Regions from separate parts of the Rossellomorea sp. ABR4_004 genome, predicted to be linked through region 1. Evidence: predicted binding sites of a transcription regulator. Region 1 holds the regulator's gene; each other region holds the start of a gene.
The links. Region 1 encodes Rex, which represses fermentation and respiration genes when NADH is low (regulators of the CRP and FNR family bind a similar motif). Its sites were predicted from a motif close to TTGTGAAATATTTCACAA; they were not measured.
Positions count from the first base shown of each region.

Region 2: ACXAF2_RS12965 (L-lactate dehydrogenase) is a predicted target of Rex. The motif match lies at 2,872-2,889, and genes of this name have one in related genera.
Region 3: ACXAF2_RS10910 (AtpZ/AtpI family protein) is a predicted target of Rex. The motif match lies at 2,576-2,593, and genes of this name have one in related genera.
Region 4: cydD (thiol reductant ABC exporter subunit CydD) is a predicted target of Rex. The motif match lies at 2,926-2,943, and genes of this name have one in related genera.

Region 1 covers NZ_JBSWVM010000004.1:140,952-146,072, reverse strand. Annotated here, with positions in the region: gene ACXAF2_RS20730 (ABC-F family ATP-binding cassette domain-containing protein) at 1-1,538, opposite strand, end outside; gene ACXAF2_RS20725 (redox-sensing transcriptional repressor Rex) at 1,728-2,405, shown strand; gene ACXAF2_RS20720 (twin-arginine translocase TatA/TatE family subunit) at 2,460-2,630, shown strand; gene tatC (twin-arginine translocase subunit TatC) at 2,646-3,419, shown strand; gene ACXAF2_RS20710 (YdiK family protein) at 3,435-3,641, opposite strand; gene ACXAF2_RS20705 (lysostaphin resistance A-like protein) at 3,638-4,381, opposite strand; gene groES (co-chaperone GroES) at 4,710-4,997, shown strand; gene groL (chaperonin GroEL) at 5,051-5,121, shown strand, end outside.
Region 2 covers NZ_JBSWVM010000002.1:32,749-37,869, forward strand. Annotated here, with positions in the region: gene ACXAF2_RS12945 (NCS2 family permease) at 1-971, shown strand, start outside; gene ACXAF2_RS12950 (histidine phosphatase family protein) at 998-1,588, opposite strand; gene ACXAF2_RS12955 (tetratricopeptide repeat protein) at 1,649-2,134, opposite strand; gene ACXAF2_RS12960 (GNAT family N-acetyltransferase) at 2,150-2,686, opposite strand; gene ACXAF2_RS12965 (L-lactate dehydrogenase) at 2,996-3,946, shown strand; gene ACXAF2_RS12970 (hypothetical protein) at 4,035-4,481, shown strand; gene ACXAF2_RS12975 (SIMPL domain-containing protein) at 4,490-5,121, shown strand, end outside.
Region 3 covers NZ_JBSWVM010000001.1:2,155,677-2,160,797, forward strand. Annotated here, with positions in the region: gene ACXAF2_RS10885 (F0F1 ATP synthase subunit delta) at 1-119, opposite strand, end outside; gene ACXAF2_RS10890 (F0F1 ATP synthase subunit B) at 116-634, opposite strand; gene atpE (F0F1 ATP synthase subunit C) at 799-1,011, opposite strand; gene atpB (F0F1 ATP synthase subunit A) at 1,084-1,797, opposite strand; gene ACXAF2_RS10905 (ATP synthase subunit I) at 1,820-2,194, opposite strand; gene ACXAF2_RS10910 (AtpZ/AtpI family protein) at 2,198-2,419, opposite strand; gene upp (uracil phosphoribosyltransferase) at 2,968-3,597, opposite strand; gene ACXAF2_RS10920 (serine hydroxymethyltransferase) at 3,970-5,121, opposite strand, start outside.
Region 4 covers NZ_JBSWVM010000002.1:27,327-32,447, forward strand. Annotated here, with positions in the region: gene cydC (thiol reductant ABC exporter subunit CydC) at 1-1,167, opposite strand, end outside; gene cydD (thiol reductant ABC exporter subunit CydD) at 1,167-2,897, opposite strand; gene ACXAF2_RS12940 (M20/M25/M40 family metallo-hydrolase) at 3,204-4,847, opposite strand; gene ACXAF2_RS12945 (NCS2 family permease) at 5,092-5,121, shown strand, end outside.

The DNA of each region.
Region 1 (5,121 bases):
GTAGCAATTCGATTGATGAAATAACGGTCGTGTGATACAAAGAGAATCGTCCCAGGGTAGTCAATCAAGGCATTCTCCAGCACTTCTTTACTGTCCAGATCCAGATGGTTCGTCGGTTCATCCAGGATCAAGACATTCCCTTTTTCCATCATGAGCTTGGAAAGTGCCAAACGTGCCTTCTCTCCACCACTTAGTGTGGAAACAGGCTTTAAGACATCTTCCCCTGAGAATAAGAAGTTTCCAAGTACAGTGCGGATTTCTTTTTCCATTTTCATTGGGTATTCGTCCCACAGTTCATTTAAGACGGTCTTATTTGAAGATAGTTCGGCTTGTTCTTGATCATAATAACTAATCGAAATATTTGATCCGAATTTAAATGCTCCTTCCAGAGGTTGCAGTTTATTGACCAATGTTTTCAAAAGGGTCGATTTCCCGATACCGTTTGGACCAACAAGAGCGATACTGTCTCCCTTTTTAACAGAGAAGTCGATGTGAGATGAAATCTGTTCGTCTTGTCCATATCCGATGGTGAGGTCTTGGACGTGAAGAACATCATTTCCACTTGGGCGATCAATTTGAAAAGCAAAGTTGGCAGATTTCTCATCACCTAAAGGTCTATCCATCTTGTCCATTCGTTCCAGCTTTTTTCTGCGGCTTTGGGCCATCTTGGTCGTCGAAGCACGGGCGATATTCCGTTGAATGAAGTCTTCGAGTTTCGCGACCTCCTGTTGCTGGCGCTCGAACATCTTGAGATCCTTTTCGTAGTCTTCTGCTTTCTGTTCAAGGTATTTACTGTAGTTACCGTGGTATTTCTTGCTTCGATTCCGGGAAATCTCATACACTTGATTGACGACGCTATCCAGGAAGTACCGGTCATGGGAAACGATCAGGACGGCTCCTTCATAGCTTTGAAGGTACGTCTCAAGCCACGATAAAGTCTCAATATCAAGATGGTTGGTCGGCTCATCAAGAATAAGAATGTCAGGTTTGGTTAAAAGAAGTTTCCCAAGGGCGAGACGGGTTTTCTGGCCACCGCTCAATGTGGATATCTTTGTTTCGTAATCGAAATCTGCGAAATTCAATCCGTGAAGGACAGAGCGGATATCGGCTTCATATTGGTAACCACCGGAATCCTTGAACCTGACTTGAAGCTCATCGTATTCTTTTAATACGCGTTGATAGAGTTCGTCTTGTTCATACACCGAAGGATCGGCCATCTGCTGCTCCAATGTTCTTAATTGCTTTTCCTGTCTCTGCAATTCCTCGAAGACGGTCAGCATTTCCGACCAAATGGATAGGTCGGACTCCAAGCCGGTATTCTGAGCCAGGTACCCAATGGAAACCCCTTTTGGTTTCGTGATGTCTCCGGAATCATAGGAGAGATGACCTGCAATTATTTTTAAAAGAGTCGACTTTCCCGCTCCGTTGCGTCCGACGAGAGCCACCCGATCTCTTGTCTGTATTTCAAGCTTAATATTTGATAGGATATTATCGGCACCAAAGTTTTTCGTTAATTGATTCACTTGTAGTAGAATCATGACGTTTCACCTCTATTTCATAGTGCTAGTGTACCGTATTTGGGAGGGGGACGGCAATAAATCGACTATTAATCTTCGTACACTTAGGATAAAATATAGTGTATGATGGGTAGTAGAGTTTTAAATTCTGTATGCTTTCTATTTTGGAAGCGGTATCAGAGGTTTTGAATAGATGTGGGGGAATACAATATGAACCAGGATACAACGAAAATTCCACAGGCAACGGCTAAGCGCCTTCCGCTATATTATCGCTTTATCAAGAATCTGTACTCGTCGGGAAAGCAGAGGGTTTCATCGAAAGAATTGAGTGAAGCGGTGAAGGTTGATTCTGCCACGATACGCAGAGATTTTTCTTATTTTGGTGCGTTAGGTAAAAAGGGTTATGGATACAATGTCAATTACCTGCTATCCTTTTTTCGAAAGACATTAGATCAAGATGCCATTACGAAAGTTGTGCTGATAGGTGTAGGAAATCTCGGTACAGCGTTTCTTCATTATAATTTCATAAAAAATAATAATACTAAGATTGAAATGGCTTTTGAAGTAGATGAAAAGAAGGTTGGGACACAAATCAGCGATGTACCCGTTTTTCATTTAGATGATTTAGAAGAGGGCCTTGAAGGGCATGATATTGAAGTGGCCATTCTGACGGTTCCGGCATCATCTGCTCAAAATATCACAGACCGATTGGTTTCTTCTAATATTAAGGGGATCCTGAATTTCACTCCTGCGAGATTAACCGTGCCGGACCATATTCGCGTGCATCATATTGATCTGGCAGTGGAGCTTCAATCACTGGTATACTTCTTAAAGCATTATTCAGAGGATGACACGGAAATGTCACAAGATGGAATCATATCCGAATAGAAAATGATTCGTATATACGTTATGATAGAATGGTAAAAGAGGAGGTGTCTCATTATGTTAGGTGCAGGTAGTATCGTACTGATAACGGTTGTTGCTTTACTGATCTTTGGACCAAAGAAATTGCCTGAGTTAGGGAAAGCAGCTGGTAATACATTACGCGAATTTAAAAATGCAACAAAGGGCTTAGCAGATGATGAGGACGACAATAGTAAAAAAGCTAAGTAGGGTAGGATGAACGCCATGAGTCAAAGTCAAAGAGACATGACAGTCTATGAACATATAGGAGAATTGCAAAAACGACTCATGTTTGTAGTCGTTTTCTTCTTGTTAGCGGTAATCGTGAGCTTTTTTCTTGCGGAGCCGCTGATTCGATATTTGCAGCACGCGGATGAAGCGAAAGAATTGACGATGAACGCCTTTCGGATTACAGACCCTCTCAAAATCTATATGGAAATGATCATGTTTATTGCAATCATCATGACATCACCCATCATTTTATTTCAAGTATGGTCGTTCGTAAGTCCAGGCTTATATGAGAAAGAGAGGAAGGTAACGCTTAGTTACATACCGATTTCTGTCATTCTTTTCTTAGGTGGATTGTCATTTTCATATTTTATCTTGTTTCCATATGTTGTGAAATTCATGATGGGTTTATCTACCAATCTGAATATCCAGCAAGTGATTGGAATTAATGAATACTTTCATTTCCTGTTTCAAATAACCATTCCATTTGGGTTTCTATTTCAACTGCCGGTTATTATGCTGTTTCTGACACGCCTGGGGATTATTACCCCTATGCTGCTTGCGCAAATGAGAAAAGTGGCGTACTTCATATTGTTAGTCGTCGCGGCTTTTATTACACCGCCGGACATCGTCTCCCATTTAATGGTAACTGTTCCTTTGCTTCTTCTTTATGAAATCAGTATTTGGATTTCTAAAATTGGATATAAAAAGGTGTTAGAAGCAGAACAAAAGCTTGAAATGGAACAGTTCGAGGATATAAATAAGGATTGATCAAATGATCAATCCTTATTTTTTATTCTCTATTTTCTTTTTGATTTTGAAATGCAGCAGCACCATCCGCAACCCGGACCCAAAATCAAGGGTTGCCAGAAAAACGAGCATATAAGTGAAAAATCCCCAACCATCATCCTGTACATTTTGCACAGCAAAGTATGTGAAGAGCACACCGAGAAGGAGATAGATCACGCCTGAGAATAATGGTGATCTCCTCATAGAAATAATCCTCCAATAAATCCTTGTATTTGTTCAGCTTCGTTGATCATCTTTTCAATTTCATCCTTATAGATAGATTGCATTAGAACGACCGTTGTATTCATGGCAACATGGGCAAATATTGGAACCAGGATCCGCTTCGTTTTGACATAAAGAAACGCAAACGTAAAGCCCATAGCAGAGTACAAGATCACATGCTCAGGCTCAAAATGAGCAAGGGCAAAGATAACAGAGCTGATTAATGCGGCGAAGAAGAAATTCATCTTCTCATAAAGAACACCGAAGATAATCTTTCTGAATACAATCTCTTCCAGTATAGGTCCGATGATTGCAGCGACCATCATTGAAAGAGGTACCCTTTCAATAATACTGATAATCATCTGAGTGTTTTCAGATCCCATCTCGATTCCCAGCGCATACTCGACTTGTATGGCGACGGATTGAGCAATGAACGCCATAAAGATTCCGACTACAGCCCATACAATGGACCCCCCTGCTTTCATGGGAGAGGTTCGTTCGAGTCCTGTACTTGTTTCACTCTTCCTTAGAATGCTCCACACAACGAGCAGGGTTAAGGTAAAGCTGATCACGAGCCAGTATCCCGGAACAACATTCCTAACTGTATCTTCGGGCTGACCTAGGACATCCACACCAATTTTAAATAGTAAAGGTATGCCTACAACGCTTGAAAGCTGCATGACAATATAGGTAATTAAGATATATCCGAAATGTTTTTTCAACGTATGATCTCCTTTAGCACCTGTTAGATGAGGAACAACTTCATTCCATCTTGAACTCACTCTTGTACAATTCTACTAAGAAAAGAGGAACTGTTCAAATCTGAGGGTTTTGTAAGAATTGTCACACTTCAATCGCCTTAAGTAATAAAGCCATATGAGAAGGCATAGTATAGGAGGGTGTGAAAAAAAGAGAAATATGACGAAAAAAATTTTAAGCAGGACTCTTGCAAAATGAAAACGAATTAATTAATATAATAGTTGTGTTAGCACTCACAACAAGCGAGTGCTAATAAATATCATTTACATAATTTCAAGGAGGTTGTTTCACTTGTTAAAACCACTAGGTGATCGCGTCGTTATCGAGCTAGTTGAGTCAGAAGAAAAAACAGCAAGCGGTATTGTGCTACCGGATTCCGCAAAGGAAAAGCCACAAGAAGGTAAAGTGATGGCTGTAGGTACTGGTCGCATTCTTGACAACGGTGAGCGCGTTGCTCTTGAGGTAGCTGTCGGCGATCGAATCATTTTCTCTAAATACGCTGGTACAGAAGTGAAATACCAAGGCACAGAATACCTGATCCTTCGTGATAGCGATATTCTGGCTGTAGTTGGCGAATAATCAAACTTCGTATATAAACAATACTTTATTTAAATAAGAGGAGGACTTTAACAATGGCTAAAGATATTAAATTCAGCGAAGAAGCACGCCGTTCCATGCTTCGCGGTGTCGATCAATTAGCAAA
Region 2 (5,121 bases), on a different contig from region 1:
TTTCATTAACACCATTCAGAAAAAAATTGATCGAAGCCATACCCCAAAATCTAAAGCACGGCATCACCGCAGGAATCGGTTTGTTCATTGCCTTTATTGGATTACGACTGACAGGACTTATCCAAGCTCATCCAACAAATTTAGTACAGCTGGGGGATCTTCATTCATCTTCAGCGATCCTAGCGTTAATCGGATTGGCTGTTACCCTTATCCTCATGGTCTTACGTGTCCATGGAGCGTTATTCATCGGAATGATTGTCACTGGACTCGTTGCATTCTTTACAGGAGAATTATCATTTAAAGAAGGGTTTGTGGCTCTCCCACATCTTCCAGAAGGACTTATCGTAGCAAATCCTCTTACAGCATTTGCCGATGTCTTTCAATACGGGTTATATGCCGTTGTGTTCTCATTCTTACTTGTAACGATCTTTGACACAACAGGAACGATGATCGGAGTGGCCCAACAAGCAGGTCTTATGAAAGGCAACACGATGCCAAGAGCACGTGAAGCCTTACTTGCGGATTCCATTGCAACAACTGTAGGGGCGATGTTCGGTACGAGTCCTACGTCCGCTTATATTGAATCTTCAGCCGGTGTTTCCGCTGGAGGAAGAACAGGATTAACAACATTAACGGTTTCTATCCTGTTCATCGTTGCTGCATTCTTCGGTCCTCTTGTAAGTGCCGTATCAGGAATTTCAGCCATTACAGCTCCTGCCCTTATCATCGTAGGAAGCTTAATGATGGGGAGCATTTCTCATATTAACTGGGATCAATTAGATGAAGCCTTCCCTGCTTTCTTAATCATTCTAAGCATGCCGTTGACATCAAGCATCGCAACCGGGATAGCATTGGGATTCATATCATATCCATTATTAAAAGTAGTAAAAGGGCAATGGAAGCAGGTACACCCACTCGTGTATATCTTTGCCGTCCTGTTCTTCTATCAGCTGGCATTCCTGCCTCATTAACCCGATAAAGATACTCGAAAGACCGTTCATAATGAACGGTCTTTTTGTGGTACAAATTCAGATTGTCGTGTCCATATTCTTTTGACGCTTTTTAGATTTTTGTCATCAAACGTTAAACAATATATATCCGGCATTTCAAGCTTTCTCCAAAACCTGATATCATATTGAGGATCAAAGTAACTCATGATCAAAACCATAATATTACCATGTGTTCCAATCACAACGTTTTTCCCATTATATTCTTCAATGATCTTAAATATCCCTTGTACGCCTCTTTTTTGAGCGGTGAGGTTCGACTCTCCGCCCTCCAAGGAAAAAGCAGGATCCTCCCACACCAATGAGATTGCCTCTTCAAAGTTGTGAACAGGTTTTCCGGAGAGAGTTCGTTCTCTCAATTCTTCATACAAATTGATTCCCTGCCCAATATGGCGGGCTGTCCCTTCAACGGTTTCCACCGCCCTTTTATAAGGACTGGAACATACTGCATCAATCTTTTCCATCTTTAATAATTCCGTTACATGCTCAGCATCCACCTTACCTTTCTCAGATAGGGGTCTGGTTAATTCCTCGGGGGTGTATTTCGAGTGAGCATGCCTCACCAGATACAGTTGAGTTATTGCCAACTTCATTCACTCCTTCTTACTTTCCAACCACAAAAAAGTGCAGAACAGCTACTCTTATTTCCACACGACGTCCAATTGACTGGCATAAAATGTTATCGCCTTTTTATAAGGTTCGATGGTGGATTCTTGTGACGATTCTCCAATACATGTCAGCAGCAGCTCCATTGCTTGACTATGTTCGTTCAAATTATAGAGGGTCATGGAATAAAAGACCGTCAACGCTTTATTTTCAGGAAATCGTCCTATTCCTTTCTCGAACACGGATTTGCTTTTTTCATACTCTCCCAATGTCCGATATGTACTCCCTAATCCAAGATATGCGCCTTGTAAATCTTTATCCTCCAGTCCCAATTGAATCGAACTTTCGTAATAAGGAACGGCTTCGCTTTCGACTCCCATTGCGTCATGGCTCCACGCACATTGGTAATGCAGAAAGCCATTATCTGGTTCTTCCCCAATCAATCGCTTCCACCTTTCAATGGAAGCTGCGTATTCTCCCGACTCTCTCAATTCAATGGCTTCTTCTATTTTTCTACTCATTTTAAAGTCTCCCATTTATTCGGGAATGAACTCCATCAACCAGGAATCATGATGTTCGCCTTCATGAAGCTCATGCTCCCGCAGTATTCTTGCTTTACTATATCCACATTTCTCATAGCAACGGATCGCTCTGGTGTTCCAAGTCATGGGATCCACCACGAGGCGGTGGACACCCTCCTTCTGAAGCAAGTACTCTACTACAGCTCGAATGAGTTTCGTCCCTACTCCCCTGTTCCAATATGTCGCTTCTCCAATGAATTGATCCGTACCGTAAATCACTTCATCTAAATTCGTGTAACCATATCGTATCATTGTTTCTTCATCTAGTTGATAATACTGGAGATAACCGATTTCTTTCCCCTCGTACTCAACCAGACAACCCAAGACGTCCCTCTCTGCCAGGAACTTCTCTTCCACCATCTGAAGAGTGAATGGGCAGTCCCTCCCTTCATAAAACTCCAGCACCACTGGATCCTGCAACCACCTTGCCAACGTGTATTTATCCCCCTCCTCTAACGGACGGATATATAAATCCCCACTCCTGACATTCATACACACACCTCCCATACCTCTCCTCTTTCTTTATACATTCATCACCCATCAGAAAAAACCCTTTTTTTTGAGGGAAGGACCTGGGTCCATTTCTTTGTATGACAAGTTTGTGAACTTATTCACATTTATGTATGTTATGCTATATTTCAGAGTAGAATATCAATGTGTTTCGTGTTATTATTTGTATGTGAATAATTTCACAATATCTAGATTCATATACTTAAAGCTTTATTACTTTATTTTTATCTGGCCATTGGTAAATTGGTGTGACCAATTTTTCACAAATATTTAGTGGATAGGTGATGACGTATGACAATCAAATGTACAAACAAAGTAGCTTTAATCGGTACGGGATTTGTAGGTTCAAGTTATGCCTTTGCTCTTCTGAATCAAGGAATCGCACATGAGCTTGTGATGATTGATTTGAATAAGGAGAAAGCGGATGGTGATGCACGTGATTTAAATCATGGTCTTGCATTCGCTTCCCCTATGAAAATATCTGCAGGAGATTACAGTGATTGTAAGGACGCTGACTTGGTCGTGATTACGGCAGGAGCGAACCAGCAGCCGGGTGAAACCCGTTTGGACCTTGTGGAAAAGAATGTGAAAATCTTTAAAACCATTGTAGACTCTGTCATGAATAGTGGATTCAACGGCATTTTCCTGGTGGCGACGAACCCTGTCGACATCTTAACGTATGCAACGTGGAAGTTTTCCGGTCTTCCGAAAGAAAGAGTCATCGGATCAGGAACGATCCTCGATACAGCCAGACTTCGCTACTTAGTCGGAGAGCATTTTGATATTGATACACGGAATATTCACGCCTATATTATGGGAGAACATGGCGACACGGAGTTTCCAGTTTGGAGCCACACGACTGTAGGTGCAAGTCATTTAAGTGAGTTGATTGATCTCCACCAGAATGACGTTCAGAAACAGCTCGATGAAATATTCGTCAATGTAAGAGATGCAGCCTATCACATCATTGAACGGAAAGGCGCAACCTATTACGGCATTGCCATGGGTCTTGCCAGGATTACCAAAGCGATCTTTAACAATGAAAATAGCATTTTAACCGTTTCTTCCCTCCTTGAAGGTGAATATGATCAGGAAGACATATACATCGGTGTCCCTGCCATCATTAATGGTGAGGGTATCAGAAAAGTCGTCGAGCTTCCGTTAAGTGACAAAGAAAAAGCTCAATTCGATCACTCTGCAGAGACGCTAAAAAATGTGATGAAAAAAGCGATGAATTCTTGATTCACTCCCTTCGTTAAAATGATTAGACACGCACGCCCATTGGACCTCCTCATATGATAAAGAGAATTCTTTATGAGGAGGTTCTTCTATGTACGATTACAGACAACTATTCCCTGGTTTTCCTGGGGGAGGTAGCGGGTTCCCCGGCTTTCCTGGTGGAGGTCAAGGATCGGGCGGTGGCTTTCCTGGCTTTCCTGGCTTTCCTGGTGGAGGACAAGGCGCACCAAGCTCACCACCACCTGCAGGAGGGCAAGGCGGACAAAATCAACCACCACCCGGACCACCACCGAACTTCCAACCACAAAAAACGGTGATGCAAGGAACACAAGGTGGACCAAGTGTCTTTGCAGTAGACCCGGGTGCCATCAGAAGATGTTTATTCCGTTACACGTATATTTGGTTACGAAGAGATGCTTTCTGGTTTTATCCTGTCTTTGTTGGGCGCCGTTCCATTGCCGGGTGGAGATGGATCGGATTCACATGGGTATACTTCGGCATCGATTTAGATAAAATTGAATCCTTTACTTGCGTGTAGGTTTGCTCATGTATTCATATCCTTACTATAGAACCGGCAACACCAATGGGACGATTACTGTAACTGGAGAGCATACACTTTATGTGGATCCCGATCAAGCCATTGTCTCTATCGGTGTTGTCACGAAAGATGAAGAACTTGAAACGGCACAAAACCAGAACCAACAACAATCCACTCAAGTCGTACAATCACTATTGAATAACGGTGTGTCACAAAAAGATATTCAAACCTCCACCTATCAAGTATTCCCGCAATACAATTATGAGGACGGGAAACAAATTTTTACAGGATATGAGGTTCGCCAAGTATTTCGCGTTACTTTAAAAGATATTGAAAAAGTGGGTGCGATTATGGATGATGCCATAAAGAGCGGAGCGAATCGGGTAGAAAACATTCAATTTGTCAATTCAAATCCTATTGAATCCTATCAGTTAGCCCTTACTTCCGCATATCAAAAGGCATACCAAAAAGCACTCACATTATCGAGCCAATCGGGGCAACAGCTAGGTCCCCAGCCAATATCCATCACAGAGCAATCAAGCCCAATGGCCACCCCTTTTGTAACAACTGGATTTGTGAAAGCCGCTGAAGAAAGTACCACCGTGCAACCAGGACAAATCGGCGTCACAGCCATCTTGAC
Region 3 (5,121 bases), on a different contig from region 1:
TGGATAAAAACGGATTTCACTGCACGAAGCTCTTGTTCAATCGCTTCTAATTGATTTTGTTCTTTGGCAATATCGAAAAGAGCTAACGCATAGCGTTTTGCGACTGTAGAGTAGCTCATCGCTCTTCTCCTGCCTCTTTAATATAATCGTTGATCAGCTTCTGTTGATCTTGAACAGAAAGTTCTTTTTCAATCACTTTCGATGCAATCAGAACAGATAGTGAAGCAACCTGCTCGCGTAATGCTGCCATCGCTTGTTCTTTCTGCGTCTCGATTTCACGTTTCGCAGATTCTTTCAAGCGCTCAGATTCCTGACGAGCGGCAATGATGATTTGTTCACGTTGCTCATCGCCCTGCTTCTTAGAGTTCTCGATCATCGCTTGCGCTTCTTGACGAGCCTCTTTTAAAAGTTGACGCTGTTCTTCTAAGCTCTTATTTGCTTCTAGACGGCTTTGTTCAGCCGCTTCTATTTCGCCTGCAATGTGATTCTCACGCTCTTGCATGATGCCCATCAAAGGACCCCAAGCAAACTTCTTCAGTAACGCAAGAAGGATAAGGAACATAACAAGCTGGAATACGATATCTCCACCTGTAAAGCCGCCACCAGCTCCAAGGACAAATGCGTTTGTAAGCACGCGGTTTCACTCCCTTCAAGAGTCAATGCCTTCCATAAAGAAAAGCTGTACAATATCGGCAAATGCCGTATCATTCATAGTCAATTGTTCATAAGTACTAAACATAAAGGAATGGCGAAGGTTCTTATCGAATGATCTTCGCCATCTTGAACTTTAAACTGCTATTATTGACCCATTACGATGAATGCGATAACTACTGCGATGATAGGAATCGCCTCTACTAACGCAACCCCGATGAACATTGTAGTTTGAAGCATTCCACGAGCTTCCGGTTGACGAGCCATACCCTCTACCGTACGTGAAACAATAAGACCGTTACCAATACCTGCACCTAGTGCTGCTAAACCGATTGCAATTGCTGCTGCTAAAAGACCCATTCTGAATTTCCTCCTTTAAATGTATAAAAAAATGTTTTGAGTAGTTTTGTTCAATTTTGAACAGGGTATATATTAATGGTCGTGGCTGACTTTGTGAGCCATATAAACCATCGTTAACATAACGAAAATAAATGATTGGATTGCGCCGACAAAGATTGAGAAAGCTTGCCATACAATCGTTGGGATAATGGCACCCAGTAATCCGGCTGCTCCCATATGAGCGAGGCTTCCTACCAGTAGTGTAAGCAGGATTTCCCCAGCGTAAATGTTACCGTAAAGACGAAGACCAAGCGTTAGTGTGTTGGCAAATTCTTCAATGATCTTCAGCGGGAATAAGAACGACATAGGTCTGAAGAAGTCTTTACCGTATTCACCGAAGCCTTTCATCTTGATTGCATAATAGTGCGTTAACACAACGACCATAACCGCCAGGGTCATAGTAATAACTGGATCCGCTGTTGGTGACTTCCACCATAATTCGTGGTCAATGACTACCGAGAACGGAAGTCCTAACATGTTTGAAACGAAAATGTACATGAGCAAAGTAAGTCCAAGGAGATGGAAACGACCACCTGTTTTCCAATCCATATTACTTTTCACGATATTTTTGACAAAGTCCATGACCCACTCCATAAAGTTTTGCACTCCGGTCGGTTTCATGGCCAGTCTACGAGTTGACAGAACGGCAATTAAGAAAACAACGGCACTCGCCACTGTGATCATCAGAACGTTCGCCAGGTTAAAAGTTAACCCTAGAAACTCGGCTGTAGGATTTTCATGATGCAATGAAATTCACCTCTCTTCCCCGCTATTTATGAGCTAAAAGCTGCTGAATAAAATAATCTATCATAATGACAAGGTAAATTGTCATTAATCCCATAATGACGCTCAGGAGATGAAAGTGCTCAGGGTATTCCGTTGCAATAATGACTGCAAAGGCCGCACCTGCCATCCTTGAGAAGGTTCCTAAAGACCGAACCTTTTGACCAGATTCTACTGCATCACCGAATCGCACGGTTCTCCTCATGATCAGCCAGTGACTAAACAGACTGATGCCTGTCCCCAAAATAAGCCCAAGGAAAATAGACTGATAGGAAGTGAAACCCCAACCGAGGACGTAAAGGGAAAGGAGGAAAAATATGTACTTACGATGCCTGTTAAACACTTGCTGAAGTTCTGGCATACATTAATCTCCCGAATTGAAATGTTGGACTGTACGGAGCATGGTGTAGATTCCTGTTGCGAGCCCAAGGAGTAGTCCAATAATTAAGAAAAGTGGTGTGGTGCTCCATATTCCATCTAACCATCTCCCGCCGAAGATCCCTATTAAGATAGAACCAACAAGCTGGGAAAGAATAGCAGAATACAAGACCATCGATTGATACGGGCGTCGATCATTTTGACGCATTTTTTCTCATCTCCACACATGTGATTTAGTGGAAAATCGTTCACACTGTACAAATGATGAAAAACCGTTTCCATAAGGGTTCAACCCTTGTGAAAACCTTATCATTTGATACCCTTTGTAAGCATACAATAGGGTATTATCTATGTCAATGAGTTCAAGTTAAAAAGTTCACAACCTATCCACGCGTTTCCAAATTGTTCACATTTTAAACACATTTACATAAAAGCAGAGGCGGGTTGGTCAGAGGCGACAAGCATAAGACGAATTGACCGGAAAAGCACCCTTTGCCTTTTTGGTTAATTTATCTTATAACCTCGAGCCCCAAGCCCCCGGAGCTGGACAATCGAAAAGCGGAGCCGACTTGTCTCACGTATACATAGAATTCTATCTTCACATACCCCTCCATTATATAGAAAATTCTTTTTATGAGTAACCCTTGAATTTAATGTAAATACTTCCAACTAAATTACAATAGGAATTAGGCGTTATATAAATAGAAAAGCCGGGTTATCAAATATAGATAATCCGGCTTTCCTGTTTATTTCAAATTATTTCGTACCGTATAAACGATCTCCAGCATCCCCTAAACCAGGAACGATGTATCCTTTTTCATTCAGCTTCTCATCAAGAGCCGCAATGAAGATGTCAACGTCAGGATGTGCTTCCTTGATTGCGTCTACCCCTTCAGGACAAGCAACGAGACACATGAACTTGATGCTTACGGCGCCACGCTTCTTTAATGAGTTGATGGCTTCAACGGCAGATCCTCCTGTGGCAAGCATTGGATCAACCAGGATGAAGTCACGCTCTTCCACATCACTTGGAAGCTTTACGTAATATTCAATCGGTTTAAGAGTCTCCGGGTCACGATATAAACCAACATGTCCTACTTTTGCAGCCGGGATCAGTTTAAGAATCCCATCAACCATTCCCAACCCAGCTCGCAGAATAGGAACAATCCCTAACTTTTTACCTGCAAGAGTCTTGGCCTTTGCGTTGCTTACTGGCGTTTCCACATCTATATCCTCTAATGGTAAATCACGTGTAATTTCAAACGCCATCAGTGTCGCTACCTCATCAACAAGCTCACGAAATTCCTTCGTACCTGTTTCTTTATCACGAATAAACGTTAATTTGTGTTGGATTAACGGATGATCAAATACATATACTTTGCCCATTCGACTCTCTCCTTTAAATTCGATTTTATGTAAAAATAGTTTGTCTACTTCCTTTACACCTCAGACTATTGTACATAAAAGACAATTTAAGAGCAACATGAGATGGGAAGTGTAATGGAATCGTTAGAATTGAGATGAGGGGTGTGGGACAAAGACGTGTAGGCTGGAGTATTTCTCGTGAGATTTAGTTAATTATGTTAATCGGCTGGATTAATGTCTGAATCGGCCGGATTTTCGCCCATAACGGCCGTATTCCACTCAAAATCGCATAACAATCGGCAACTATATGTTTGAAAACCTACTTCTCTACTAATTCCCCATCAAAAAAACCTCTCCACCAGGAAGGTCCTTCTTTGGTGGAGAGGTCATCTATTATCTTTCCGGATATAATTCAAATTTGCTTGTTAAGTCAATGACACGTTTGCGTGCTTCTTCCAGTTTCGCTTCGTCTTCATGGTTCTTAAGAGTCAGCGCCATGATGGAAGCAATTTCGTCCATGTCCTTTAGTCCAAAGCCTCTGGATGTAACAGCTGCCGTTCCGATACGGACACCGCTTGTTACGAACGGGCTTTCAGGATCGAATGGAATCGTGTTTTTATTAACGGTAATCCCGATTTCATCAAGGACTTTTTCAGCGATTTTCCCAGTCAGTCCTAGTGAACGCAGGTCGATCAATAATAGATGGTTGTCTGAACCACCGGATACAAGATTGATTCCTTCTTTTACAAGACCTTCACCTAAACGGTTCGCATTGTCGATGATGTTCTGCGCATAGTCTTTGAAAGAATCCTGCAGCGCTTCACCGAAAGCAACAGCTTTAGCTGAGATCACGTGCATAAGCGGGCCACCTTGAATTCCAGGGAAAATAGACTTGTCTATTTTCTTTGCAAACTCTTCTCTGCATAGGATCATACCGCCACGAGGTCCGCGTAATGTTTTGTGAGTCGTTGTTGTCACGAAGTCTGCATAAGGAACCGGGTTCTGATGAAGACCGGCTGCTACAAGACCAGCGATGTGAGCCATATCCACCATTAGGTATGCTCCCACTTCGTCTGCGATTTCGCGGAATTTAGCGAAATCGATCGCTCTTGGATAGGCACTTGCTCCCGCTACGATCAGCTTCGGCTTATGCTCTAACGCTTTTTGTCTAACATCTTCATAATTGATCAGGTGCTTTTCTTCGTCCACACCATACTCTACGAAGTTATATTGAATTCCACTGAAATTGACGGCACTTCCGTGAGTCAGATGTCCACCATGAGATAAGTTCATTCCAAGAACCGTATCTCCTTGTTCGAGGATCGTGAAGTAGACTGCCATATTGGCTTGTGCTCCTGAGTGAGGCTGAACATTTACATGTTCTGCTCCAAATAGTTCCTTCGCACGATCGCGAGCCAAATTCTCAGCTACGTCCACATGCTCACAGCCACCATAATAGCGACGACCTGGGTACCCTTCTGCATACTTGTTTGTCAGAACGGAGCCTTGTGCTTCCATAACCGCTTCACTGACAAAGTTCTCAGA
Region 4 (5,121 bases), on a different contig from region 1:
CGAGTAAAAGTTTAACAACAATTGAAGCAATGTTGATTTCCCTGACCCCGACGGTCCTACAATCGCTGTTTTCGAACCTGCAGGCAGCTTAAGATCAACACCATCCAATGCCTTTCTTTCCTCTCCTTCAAAGGAAAAGCTTACATCCTTCAGGTGAAAGGACGGACCATCCCCGCCAAGTTTCCCGCCAAATGAAGGTCCGTCCCTCTCGATGCTCTCTTCTGGAATGACTGAAGAAAGCCTGGCTGCCGCTCTGCGGGAATCTTCATAGTGTGAAGGGAGGATTGCCATGGGTGTGGCGTTTTCGAATACGGTTAATGAGATCATGACAAGCATAGCAAGGTATAGGCCGTCCAATTGACCTGAACCTACTGAATATGCCCCTGCAGCTAAAACGATCCATGAAATAAGGAGCGAAACCAGGATATTGGTTGAATGACTAAAGAGGGAATGGATACCCTCACGTTCCTGTTCACTCACATAGCCTGTTGATGCATGAACAAGACTTCTTTCTTTATCCTCCAGTCTCTGATAGATCTTCAGGTCTCTGAATCCATATAGAAATTCCGTTACTTCAGTAGACAACTCCCCCCGTCTTTCTCTTAAAGTCACTTCAATCTTCCTCTGTTTAAAAGCAAAATAGGCAGGGACAACGAATCCCGTCAGCAGAAGGCCCACAAGAAGAATCAATGCAACAGATACAGAATAAAACATCGTAAACAAAATCGTACTTAAGAACACCATCACCAGAATGATCGGCGGATAAAAGACCCTAAGAAAGAAATTCTGGAGGCTCTCTACGTCCCCGACAATTCTTGAGAGAAGATCTCCGCTTCTGTATCGACCGAAAATTCCCGGCGCTAACGGTTCGATTGCTTCATAAATCGAGACTCGTAAATTAGCCAGAATCGTGAATGTTGCACGGTGGGAAAAATAACGTTCCGCGTACCGGCTTAGCGCCTTTGTAAAACCGAATAGCTTCAAGAGTGCAATCATCACCGTCAGTGCGTAAAGAGGTACTTCCAAAGCTGCTTTAGAAATTAAATAACCACTGGAAGCAAATAATCCGACAGAGGTCATTCCGGCCAGGAAGCCAAAAAGAATTGAATACACTATATCCTTCTTTTCCTTCATCATCAGCTTTACGACAAATCCTAACTCTTTCATCATGTATTCACCCCTTGCTGTGCTGTCACCATCCCATGATAGCGTGAAGAGGACTTCATTAACTCCTCATGATTTCCTATACCCGCTAATTTCCCATTTTCCAAAAACAGAATATAATCCGCTTCACGAATTGTATGCAAGCGGTGAGCGACTGTAATCACCGTTGAATCCTTGGATAATTCCTGAATGGAGGCTTGAAGGATTCCCTCGGTTTTAAGATCCAATCCTGTTGTCGGTTCATCGAAGAGAATAAGAGAAGGTTTTTTGAGAAAAGCCCTGGCTATGGCAATGCGCTGCTTTTCTCCTCCTGAAAGCCCTCTCCCCCCTTCACCGATCAGTGTGTCAAACCCTTTATCGAGACCTGCAATCATTTGTGAGATTCCTGCTTTTTCAGCAGCGTATTCAATCTCTTCCCGGGTGACTCCTTCTCTTCCTCCAACTCCAATATTCTCTGAGATTGTGCCTGAGAATAAATACGGATTCTGTGAAATATAACTCAGTTGATCAAACCAGTCGCTTTCTCTATATTCACTTCTCGAATGTCCATCAATCACGATGTCTCCCTCAGAGGGCTCAAGAAGTCCTGCTAAAAGATGAAGAAGGGTTGTTTTCCCTGCTCCGCTGTGACCGACGATCGCCACTTGGCTGCCGGGAGGAAAGACCGCCGAAATGGATTGAAGAACCAATCCCTTATCACCGTAGGAAAACCCGACATTACGCAATTCAATTGTGGCAGGTGCCTTAATTGAATCGAGCTCCTTCCCTCCCCAATGCACAGGTCGATCGTTTTCTTCAAGCTCCTCCATGACTTTCTTCGCTGCCCCCATACTTCCCCGGCCAGTATGAAAGGCTTGCCCAAGCTCTTTTAGTGATAAATAGAATTCCGGTGCAAGCACCAGAACGAAGAAAGCGGTGAAGAATGATATGCTTTCAAAGACGACCAATCTGAGCCCTACCTCAAGAGCAATCAGTCCAATGCTTAACATGGAAATAAACTCTAGCATCAAGGAAGATAAGAACGCGGTTTTTAGCACTTCCATCGTTGCTTCACGAAAGTCAAGACTGGCAGAACGAATCCCTTCTTTCTGTTGTTTCCCTCTACCAAGGAGCTTCAAGGTAGTCAATCCTTGCAGTGTGTCGAGGAATCTCCCAGAAAAAGCCGTCAGCTTATCCATTTGCTTTTCGGATTTGTTTTTTGTCATCACTCCAATAATCGCCATAAACAGAGGAATGAACGGGGCCGTAATGATCATGATCAGACCCGTATAAATATGCTCAGAAAAAATGGTGATTAAAAGTATTAACGGAACGATGGTCGTTTGAATTCTTTGGGGTACGTACTGACTGTAATACCCATCCAGCCCATCGACAGCATCCATCATCGTACTGACTTTTTGTCCAGACTGCCCTTGAATGGACGCTTGCAGTGGATTCTTTGCCCACTTATTCAAGAGCCGTTTTCTCAAGTCGCCCTTAACGTTCGAAGCCATCCTGATTCCTATTCTTCCATTCACATACGTGAGGGCTGCTCTCCCTACTAAAATAAGAAGCAATGCACCCAGCATTAGGAAGATGTCTTGAAATTCCTCTCTCTCTATAAACATCTTATCTACAATGCTAACCAGCAAGTAAGCTTGTCCAATCACGATTCCCCCCATTAATAGGGATGTTCCGTATAGTGTCATCATGGATGATTTCTGCTGCTTAGCCAATTTATTTAGTTCTTTCATACCTCTTCTCAACTCCAAGGTCAAAAGTTAGTGAAATAGTTCACAAATTCATAACTCTATTATAGTAGACTTGTTCCCTTTGTGCATCTTTTAGGATTGACCTTTTTGTGACAATTCCAGAACACAGTTAGTATAGAATGGGGCGTGGATGGACTAGTTTTTCATCGATTTCCTAACGATCCAGCCAAATCACCAATAATCCGGCCATTTTACAAAATTTCAAAACCTGCACAAACTAAATTCCAATCAATAAAAATAGAGAGGCACATCCCAAAGCGAATGTCCTCTCTATTTTTATGGGTCCTGTTATATCATCAATAAATCCTTCGTCACACGCTGGATAATCTCCGGCAGCACTGAGAAGGTGTAAGGTTTATACACTCTCTCTGTCCACTGATGGCCATCCTTTCCGTACACGCCGATATTAATAGAAGGAATGTTCAGCTTTCTGATCATATCGATGGGAACAGGATACAACTGATTGATCAGCGGCATGTTCTTCTTGAATACGTCAATATCCTCGTCTTCTTCATGAAGAGAGAGAAAACTGCCATCTGCCAGATACGGGAAAAACCGTTTAATGACAAATTCTTCGCCAGTTTCTTTGGCTATATCATTTAAGCAATTCCCTAACGCTTCTCTCACCCTCTTGCCATACTCATTTTCTTCATTCACAAAGTTATGAGGTAAAAATGGCGGTGCGAAGAAAATAATCACTCTTGGCGTTCGATCGGGATCCAGATGCTGCAGTGCTTCCACCATGGCATACGCAATCGTTCTTCTGTCTTCTCCCTCCAAATCATAAAAGACCTTTTTCATGACAGGATCCGGATCAATGCCTCTTTCCTTCAACCAGAAGATATACTCCCTTAACGTCAGCACTTCCACTTCCCATGAAAACTCCCTTTCCGGGAAACCATGATAGCTCCGATATTGCTCAAACTGTCTTTTGCTGCGTTCTTCCAATTCACTCACTGCCTTTAATGCTGCCCTCTTCATATCGTAGAGGACTTCCCGGGCAGTTCTCTCATATACAAAATAGTTAAAGTATAGAGAAGCGCTCAAAGGGGTTTGAACATTATACGTATGCTTGTCATCTTTGAAATACAGGCAAGATGGAGGCAGGGTGAATTCACCTGGTATATCCTCCAGGTAATCCAGGTTCTGGTTGATTTCAAGATTGACCTTGGAAGCAATTACAGTGGGATCGATGGATGTCAGCACATCCCCTACATGGGCTTCTCTTCCATAAATATAAAAGCTTGGCAGGAGCTTTCCTGCAGCACCTGTGTAAATATATCGTTTGCAGTCTCCATCATAGATCGGAGAAATGAAATCCGTATTGATCGCTGCCAAATAGTCAAAGCCCTCTTTTTTCAAACGATAGAGATCGCTTAAAGCGGCAATCATTCCGGCATGTTCACTTTCTTCATCACCATTAAATAGGAAGAGTAAATGTCCATCTGGTGTTTCCTTTCCCGTATAGTACAAGAGATTCGCCATGTGTACGGCAATTCCGCTCTGCATATCCAATGCCCCTCTTCCAAACAGCCAGTTTCCAGAGAGGGCATCTTCCCTGACTTTTTCCTCTCCTTCATAGTCCATAAAGAACTTCTGAAGAAAGTCGGGATCATGTGCCATATCCTGCAGTGCACCATAATCATCGGTTCCTACCGTATCATAGTGGGCATGAAATAATACAGTTTTCGAAGACGTTCCTTTCACGAGGGCAAACACGTTTTTCCTTCCTGTCGGATCGTTCGGTACTTCTTGGAGCCAGACTCGATCAGGATGATTTTGAAAATAAGGAAATGAAGAAATCATTTCATATATATACTGGGCTTTTTCACTTTCGCCAATTGTCCCATTATAGCTTTTCAGAGCGACTAATGATCGTGTGATGAATTCAATCTGCTCGGAGATTGATTTGTTTTTTAATTGTGTATACACGTTAGTACCGCTCCTTTCCTTAAGAAATGTCAGCTTATGTGTGGTTAATCGTTTACTTGCTGGGCATTATAGAGACTGATTCTACTATAATTGATAACATCTTATCGAAAATGAAAGGGGTTTGGAAGGGGTTTCAGGATTATTTCTTAAAAAAATTTCATACCTTTCTATTGAAATTCGATCTATTACCGAATATTATAGAAGTTGCGCGTTTTTAATGTTCGTTTTTATTGGAGGAATTACGATGTTTAAATTAAAGGAACACGGCACTAAT